Regions from separate parts of the Lysinibacillus telephonicus genome, predicted to be linked through region 3. Evidence: riboswitches for the same ligand, from Rfam matches in the RefSeq annotation. Region 3 holds a riboswitch; each other region holds the start of a gene.
What was found. Region 3 has a riboswitch for lysine ahead of MKY04_RS22000 (ABC transporter substrate-binding protein). Riboswitches for the same ligand answer to the same signal wherever they lie in the genome.
Positions count from the first base shown of each region.

Region 1 (2,208 bases), 670 kb from region 3:
TAAATTTTATTATAAATTCACTTTCTCAAATGTATTTAAAACATTTCGCAATGTATTTAATTCTTCCTCTTCTAAAGGAATCATCGGCAAACGTACACCGCCAACTGGAATTCCATTTAGATTAAGTGCAGCTTTTACAGATGTTGGGTTAGGTGTAGCAAATAAAATTTTCATTACAGGCAATAATCTGCGATGGTCCCGAGCTGCTTCTTGAACATTTCCGATTTGGAATTTCTTAATCATTTCCTGCATTTCATTGCCGATAATGTGGGAAGCAACTGAAATAACTCCTGCTCCACCTATTGATAGTACAGGGATTGTTAAACCGTCGTCGCCACTATATAGGGAGAAATCGTCTGGCGTTTTTTCAATCATTTCAGCCATTGCATCTAAATTACCGCTTGCTTCTTTTATTGCAACGATATTTTTAATTTCGGAAAGGCGGACAACTGTATCAACAGATAAGCTGACAGCACTGCGACCAGGAACATTATATAAAATAATTGGTAATGAAGTTTCTTCAGCGATTGCTTTGAAGTGTTGGTATAAACCTTCTTGTGATGGTTTGTTATAGTATGGTGCAACAAGCATAACGCCATCCACACCTGCATTTTCTGCATGCTTTGTTAATTCGATTGAAGCTTTAGTATTATAAGAACCGGTGCCAGCGATGACTGGAACTCTTCCATCTACAACGTCAACTGCAAATTTAAATAGCTCGACTTTTTCTTCTTCAGTCAGTGTTGGAGACTCTCCAGTTGTACCTGAAATAACTAATCCATCAGTACCATTTGCAATTAAATAGTTAATTAAGTTTTTTGTAGCTGGAAAATCAATTTCACCATTTTGATCAAAAGGGGTTACCATAGCAGTTAAAATTTTACCGAAATTCATTTCTTCTCCACATCCTTAATAAATTTTTATTAAAAAATAGAGGGAGAAGGGCGTTAAGTTAAGTAAACGCAAAAAAGCAACAACGAGGGCTCGTTGCTGCTAAGAAATAAAATTCATTTCTTTGCGTAAGATAGCCCTCCATATAGTTTCCTATATGACAGTCCTGCATTTATTCAACAACAGAACCAGCCTTAAGAAGAATGAGATTCTTAAAAGCTTCGGCAAATTCCCCTTTCCACAATTGTCGTAGGACCTCATTATCCTCAAATTGTGTACTGATGGTCTTTGCTCCTCTATCCTTACTTCAAAAGATCTTGAAATAAGTGAATATTTAATTAACCAGAATAATACATGTTTTTGATTGGAAATTCAAGACTTTTCCTAAGAATTAATAAAATTAATTCTGATTGAAGATAAACTAACGGTTTTCGAGCTAGTCATTAGCTAAAAGTTAGCATACGAACTTTCAATCAGCTGAAATTGATCGTATAACATCTTGTTAACAGGTGTTGAAATACCGTGTTTTTTTCCTAATCTTAATACAGTCCCAGAAAAGAGTTCGACTTCGCTTTGTCGTTTGGCATCAACATCTTGTGCCATTGAAGGTTTTCCGTCTGGACTCAAAGTTCCAAGTACATTTAACCAATAGTGTAAATCCTTTTCGGTTAAAGAAACGCCTTCTTTCTCAGATAAAGCAATGACTTCCCGCATCGCTGCAATCATTGTATTTCTTGCTTCGCCATCTCTTTGAACTTCACCATAATTACTTTTATAGACGGCAACTGTTTGATTTACGCCGACATTTAACATAAACTTGCCCCATAACCTATGAAGCATATTTGTATCTATTTCATGTGGAAGCTCAACTCGAGTGAAAAAATCAGCCACACTTTTAACTTTTTCTGAAACAATGCCAGCTTCTTTTTCTCCGAAGCATAGTAATCCTTTGTTAGCATATGTTAGTTTATTTTCTATTTTTACGGCGTCCATTCCTTGTGCTACACAATATAATATTTTTTCCATTCCATATGTTTGACCAATTATTTCCTCGCTGCTAATGCCATTTAATGCGGATAATATAATTGTATTATGTCCAACATGATATTTAACTGATTCAATTGCTTCTTGTAAACCATCAAATTTCACAGTGAAAAGAAGTAAATCAGCTGGTTCGCAATTTTCCTCAGGCGTAATAAAATTAAAATTACAGCGTTCACCATTGCAAAAAATTCCAGTTTTTTTATAGCGTGCAATTCGATTTGAATCAGCGATAATTCTTAAATTTTCCTTTGGCATAATTTTTGATAGATGGTG
Region 1 covers NZ_CP155468.1:3,881,029-3,883,236, reverse strand. Annotated here, with positions in the region: gene dapA (4-hydroxy-tetrahydrodipicolinate synthase) at 10-894, opposite strand; lysine riboswitch at 1,018-1,198, opposite strand; gene MKY04_RS18875 (ketopantoate reductase family protein) at 1,339-2,208, opposite strand, start outside.
Region 1: another riboswitch for lysine. It lies ahead of dapA (4-hydroxy-tetrahydrodipicolinate synthase); the one in region 3 lies ahead of MKY04_RS22000 (ABC transporter substrate-binding protein).

Region 2 (2,208 bases), 2.1 Mb from region 3:
AGGCTCATTTCCATTCTTCATAGCCTCTCTTACTTGTGGTATTATTTCTTGTTCCAAACTTAGTTCCGGAAAATTGTCCAGTACTTCCAATAGCTCTGGTATTACTCTTTCGCGATTACGCATTAACAAATCTCCTTTCAAAATAATTGATAGTTAAACTCTTGTCTAACGCAATTATGCCAAAGACATAATTATCTATTAGATTATATGTTTGTCCTAACTAAGACATTCTTGTAACTTATCAAATAGGTTGCATTCAATCTAAAAAGAATCTAGATTATAACAATAAAATGAAGCCTTATTTTTTTGAATGAGTATATGTATTAATGATTTTGGGAAAAGGTTTATTCAGAAGACCTATATTATTAAAAAGAAAGCTGCTTTGTTGTAACGGTCAATTGAAAAAAACTTAGAAAACTACTTATTTTTCTGTATTGTATTTATTAAAATCTAAATAGGTTAGCAGTATAATTACTTAGATTTACTTTAAATTGGGACTTTTAGTAAAATGCTATTGTCTAAAAAATGCGTGTTGACATCATCTTATTCCTATAGTACTATTTTAATAGAAATTTAATATGAATGCCTCACGTTTACGAGTGAGGTAGAGGTGCGTTATTTATTAGTTTCTTAGGGAGTATAGAGCGAACAATGATCTAAGAAAGAAGGAAATATCGCCGAAGTATGAAAGTAGGCTCACTACTTCATGCTGGGTCTGCAGTGAATAACTGCAGGACTGTCTCAGCTGGTTCTCCCAAACCAACTGAGGTGTGCTATCTCAAACGGGAACGAAAGAGGATTTGGGCTATTGTATATAGGCGACCTGAGTTCATCTTAGGTCGCTTTTTGTATACCTTAGTAGATGATAAGTAAGGAGAGATGGATATGTCAAAAAAGCTAAAACTTTTAATAACTGCACTATTTGCGATTATGGTTCTTGCAGCGTGTGGTACTTCAGAAGAAGAAGGAAATACTGCATCATCTTCTGATTCAACAGAAGAAAAGGAGGTTTTGAAAGTTGGTTTAGAAGCAGCTTACCCACCGTTCAACTGGACTCAACAAGATGATTCGAACGGCGCTGTTAAAATTCAAGGTTCAGAAGAATATGCCGGCGGTTATGATGTTGAAATCGCTAAACGTGTAGCAGATGCTTTAGGTAAAGAATTAGTAATTGTAAAAACTGAATGGGACGGTTTATTACCTGCATTAGAATCAAATGTTATCGATGCGATTATAGCTGGTATGAGTCCGACTCCAGAACGTGCTGAAGTAATTGATTTCACTGAAAACTATTATACTAGTAATTTCGTTATTGTTACAAAAGCAGATAGCAAATATGCAGAAGCTAAAAGTTTAGATGATTTTGCAGGAGCTAAAATCACTTCTCAGTTAAACACAACAAATTATGCTGTAATCGATCAAATTCCTAATGTTCAAAAAGAAACTGCTATGGAAAGTTTTTCTCATATGCGTGTTGCTTTAGAATCAGGTGTAATTGATGGTTATGTTGCTGAACGACCAGAGGCTGTTTCATCTACTGCTGCAAATGAAAACTTTACTTTTGTAGAACTTGAAGAAGGTTTTGAAGTAGATCCAGCAGATGTTTCAGTTGCTATTGGTTTACGCAAAGGTGATGAAAGCTTAGCAAAAATTAACGAAGTGTTAGCTGGAATTTCTGAAGAAGAACGTCAAGAAATTATGGATCAAGCAATTGCTAACCAACCTGCTGCTCAATAACGCAGTGAACTTATCACTGGTCTATTTTTAGGCCAGTGATAACTTTTTTACTTAATAAGAAAGTATAAAAACTTTTGAAGATGTCTAGCTCCAGCGCCTTTCGGGGCTAAGCGGGGCGCTTACGCTTTTCTTAACAACATTCGTTGTGTATTAGTTTAGGAGGATATTTATGAGTTTTGATATAATACTCTCAATTCTACAAGAGAATTGGCCAAGTTATTTACGTGGCGCATATATGACGTTGCTAATAGCAATTATTAGTACAATTATTGGTGCTCTTATCGGATTATTTATTGGTGTTATGCATACAATTCCTCTTCGTAAAAGGTCGTTTAAGTCAATTATCTTAAAAATCTTTAGCTTCCTATTAACTGTTTACGTTGAAATCTTCCGTGGTACACCAATGATTGTACAAGCAATGGTTGTATTCTATGGTATCGCTTCTTATGGATATGAAATGGATCGCTTTGT
Region 2 covers NZ_CP155468.1:2,056,259-2,058,466, forward strand. Annotated here, with positions in the region: gene MKY04_RS09765 (alpha/beta hydrolase) at 1-123, opposite strand, end outside; lysine riboswitch at 598-784, shown strand; gene MKY04_RS09770 (transporter substrate-binding domain-containing protein) at 886-1,737, shown strand; gene MKY04_RS09775 (amino acid ABC transporter permease) at 1,907-2,208, shown strand, end outside.
Region 2: another riboswitch for lysine. It lies ahead of MKY04_RS09770 (transporter substrate-binding domain-containing protein); the one in region 3 lies ahead of MKY04_RS22000 (ABC transporter substrate-binding protein).

Region 3 (2,208 bases):
TCATCACCTTCAAAGCGTGGTGAAACGAAATCAGAATTAATGGCTGCAACATATTCAAAGCCATGTTCTTTCTTCCACTTTTTTAACGTTTTTAAAGCGGAAAGAACTCCGTGTGAGCCGTCTTCCTCGTCACATTCAGCTAACAATAAGATGTTGCCGTCCAGTTCCTCAGGATGTTCAGAATAGTACTTTAAGAGATAGAGATTGCTCGCAACACCGCTTTTCATATCAAGAACGCCACGGCCAAATAACCAATCTCCAGATTCTAAATGTTCTTTAGCTGAAGTCGGTAGGTTTTCCTTTTTTAATGCCTCCATTAAATCATCTGGAGAACAAGCATGTTCTTTCAATTGATTGAAGTCATCAATCCCAACCGTATCGATATGTCCCATTAAAATAATTGTACGGTTACTGTTTCCTTTTTTTCCTTTAACAAATGCCATAACATTATATCGTTCTTGGTCATCGTTATTGGTTTTCTCAATAGCGACTGAGCCAGGATTATTTAAAAAATATGGTAACGATGAAATGATTTGAAATAAAGAGTGGGCAATTGTACTTTCGCCAGCTGTGTTTACGATACTTTCTATGCTAACAAGTTGTTTTGTATATGTAAGTATATCGTCACGACAATTCAACATACGACGGCCTCCTTTTTGTATGATATTTTATCAAAATGTAACGTAAGTTTAAAAACTCGTCAAGTACACACTAGTACAATTAAACTAAATTAATATTGTATTATTTAAAATATTCTACTATAATGGATAAAGTTATATTAAATTTTATATTAAATCCTCATCTTTTTTGCATTAGGTGGGGTAGAGGTCGCGGTTTATAAGAGTATCCTATTTGAGATTTAGTGAGATCTATGAAAATAGGAAAAAAGGATAAATCGCCGAAGCTTTTTGAAATCACTATTTTCATTAAAGCTGGGGCTGCACTCGAATAGGGGCAGAACTGTCACAATTCCTTTGAATTGTGGAGAACTATCGTAAAAATGCAAGAGATGAGGGTGTTCTTAAAAACACTGTCAATTTAAATCGACAGTGTTTTTTTATTTCAAAGGAGGAGTACATATGAAAAAGCTTTCTATTTTTTTAGTTGCGGCAATGTTGTTAATGTTATCCGCATGCGGCACACAGCAAAGTGAACAAGTAGAAAAAGAAACAAAATCAGGTGATTCTGAATTTGGGTTAGTCAAAGAAGGGTCATTAACCTTTGCAATGACAGGACAATACCCTCCATTGAATTTTAAAAAAGATGGTAAATTGACAGGGTTCGATGTGGAAATTGGAACTGAAATTGCGAAACGTATGGGACTTGAAGCAAATCCTGTTACAAATCCTTGGGAAACGATTATTCAAGGGCTAAAGGCAAAAAAATACGATGCGATTATCGGTAGTATGACTGCAACTGCTGAACGTGATGAGCAAATTGACTTTACAGAACCTTATTATCTGTCAGGTGCACAAATCTTTGTTGCAAATGACAATACGGATATTCAATCGAAGGAAGATTTACAAAGTAAAACAATTGGTGTTATTCAAGCAAGTACTTGGAAGGATATAGCTGAAACATTAACTTCACCTGACATGGTTAAGGGATATCCAGTAGACGTTAATGCACTTCAAGACTTGTCACTAGGTCGCTTGGATGCTGTTATCACAGATAAAATCGTTGGTGTAAGTGCACAAAACGAAAAAGGCTTAGATATTAAACCAATTGGTGATTTATTAAATGAGGACCGCGTGAGTATAGGTATTGCTGAAGGAAATACAGAACTTGCAAACAAAATTAACGAAGCGCTTCAATCAATGATTGATGATGGCACATACGAAGAAATTAGTATGAAATGGTTTAATACAAACATTATGGAAAAGTAAAATTATGATTTCAGGCAAGCGCCTTGTACTAGGCGCTTGTTTATAAAGGAAGGAGGCTGGTCTCATGGTTTTTTTAGAAAATATCGCGGGTATTTTTAGTGAACATGGAATGGCTTTTTTAAAAGCTAGTTGGACTACAATCGCAATCACAGCTATTTCCTTGCTAATCGCTGTGATTATTGGACTTATATTTGCTAGTTTTAAGATTTCTTCGAAAAAATTCCTAAATTGGATTGCTGATATTTATATTGGAATTATCAGGGGAACGCCTCTAATTGTTCAAATTATGTTTTTATATTATGGATTAGCCAATATTATTAAC
Region 3 covers NZ_CP155468.1:4,551,534-4,553,741, reverse strand. Annotated here, with positions in the region: gene MKY04_RS22005 (M20/M25/M40 family metallo-hydrolase) at 1-641, opposite strand, end outside; lysine riboswitch at 815-1,000, shown strand; gene MKY04_RS22000 (ABC transporter substrate-binding protein) at 1,080-1,886, shown strand; gene MKY04_RS21995 (amino acid ABC transporter permease) at 1,951-2,208, shown strand, end outside.

Region 4 (2,208 bases), 1.5 Mb from region 3:
ATTGGCAATGAAAAATGCACAAATTGCTCTTCATGAGAAATTTCAGCTAATTGAACGTCAAGAGGAAAGAACTATCGGTGCTTGTGAGGAGCTTGGAGATGCGATGAATATCGCTGCACCTCTTCGCATCGAAGCGTTTGATAATAGCCATATGCACGGTGCAGATGCTGTTTCGGCTATGGTCGTTTTTATTGACGGAAAACCAGCAAAAAAGGAATATCGCAAATATAAACTTCGAGAAACGGCGAAACATGATGATTACGGTGCAATGCAAGAAGTTATTCGCCGCAGATACACAAGAGTATTAAAAGAAAATTTACCTCTCCCTGATTTAATTATTATCGATGGTGGGAAGGGACAAATGGAAGTGGCACGCGAAGTAGTAGAGGATGAGCTAGGTCTTTACATTCCCATTGCGGGACTGGCAAAAGATGAAAAGCATAATACTTCCCAACTGCTATTTGGCGACCCGCCAGTACCTGTCGAAATGAAAAGAACAAGTGATGGCTTTTATTTATTGCAGCGTATTCAAGATGAAGTGCACCGATTTGCCATTACGTTTTTACGTCAACAACACCAGACACATGCGATTCAATCTGTTTTAGATGGAATTGAAGGTGTAGGCCCAAAACGAAAACAACAATTGTTAAAGCATTTTGGATCAATAAAGAAAATAAAAGAATCAACTATTGAACAACTAATAGAAGCTCATATTCCAAGTGCTACAGCAACCGCCATTTATAATTATTTCCATAAAGATACATTGTCAAAGGAATAATTGTATGATATTGTAAGCACATAACATCTAGTATATTTATGATAGAGGTGCAAGGTTTAATAGTAACTGATTGGAGGATGAACAATTCCTGAGATAGTTAGTGAAAGGAAAACTTGCCGAAGCGGTAAATCAATTGTTCAGGTTTACTTGCTGGTTTTACATTTAAGAAATGTAAGACTGTCAGAATCAAAATCAAGGTTCTGGAGGGCTATCTCGCAAAACGTTCCAATCTTGAGGTATGTTTAGAGGCAGCTTTTCACTTTTTCTGTGAGAAGTTGCTTTTTTATTTATAGCTAAACGAAATTCATCCTTGTTTGATGTAGAAAAGGTCAGCATCGATGTTAAAAAGGAGTGTGTGCCTATGACGAACATTGTTGTAAAAATCGACAGTTCTTCACTATCAACACCTGAAAAAATAGAGCAAATTGCTAAAAGAATAGTTGAAGAAAAAAAGCTTGGGCGAAATGTAATTGCCGTCGTACCATCTATGGAATTAATTGACGATATGTTCCTTCAACAAGCATATTTACTTTCAGATAAGCCCTCAAAACGAGAGCTTCATGTACTTGACTCAATTAATGCGCAGATTGCAAGCAGCTTATTAGCAATTGCAGTTCAAAAAAATGGATTTAAAGCAATCTCATTAACAGGCTGGCAAGCAGGAATTCAAACTGTAGAATCAAATAATAATGTACTCATTGACAATATAAATCAGAAATTCATTTTCGAGCGCATAAAAAAGGGAGAAATAGTCATTATTGCAGGGTCCCAAGGAATCGATAAGAAAAATGATATTTTGACATTAGGTGACGGTGGTCCAGAAACAATTGCGGTCGCAATCGGAGCAGCAATTCAAGCACAACGTATAGAAATTTATACAAATCAGGATGGCATTTACACAGCAGATCCCAATATAGTAAAAGAAGCTAGAAAGTTAAAGCAGATTTCTTATGATGAAATGCTTGAGCTGGCAAACCTTGGTTCACAAATTATCCATCCGCGAGCTGTCGAATTAGCCAAAAGATATAAAATGCCATTAATAGTTCGATCTAGTACAGAAAATGCCAAAGGGACTATGATAAAGGGAGAGGTTGACATGGAGAAAAATTTAGTTGTACGTGGTGTTGCTTATGAAGCAGACATTATTCGCTTAACAGTAGGGTATGATTCTTATGAGTATTCATCACTTGCTACTATTTTTTCTACACTGGCTCAGCATAACATCGATGTTGATATAATCGTACAAGCAGTAATTGATGGAGTTAAACCGACTGTCTCCTTTTCAATCGCTAAAGGAGATTTTGCAGAAGCAATTAAGGTATTGGAGAAAAATAAAGCAGCTTTAGGGTTTAGTTTTGCAGATTTCGAGGTAGGTTTAGCAAAAGTATCAATTGTAGGCTCAGGGATGGTTTCAAACCCTGGTGTAGCTG
Region 4 covers NZ_CP155468.1:3,044,859-3,047,066, reverse strand. Annotated here, with positions in the region: gene uvrC (excinuclease ABC subunit UvrC) at 1-778, shown strand, start outside; lysine riboswitch at 813-997, shown strand; gene MKY04_RS14715 (aspartate kinase) at 1,140-2,208, shown strand, end outside.
Region 4: another riboswitch for lysine. It lies ahead of MKY04_RS14715 (aspartate kinase); the one in region 3 lies ahead of MKY04_RS22000 (ABC transporter substrate-binding protein).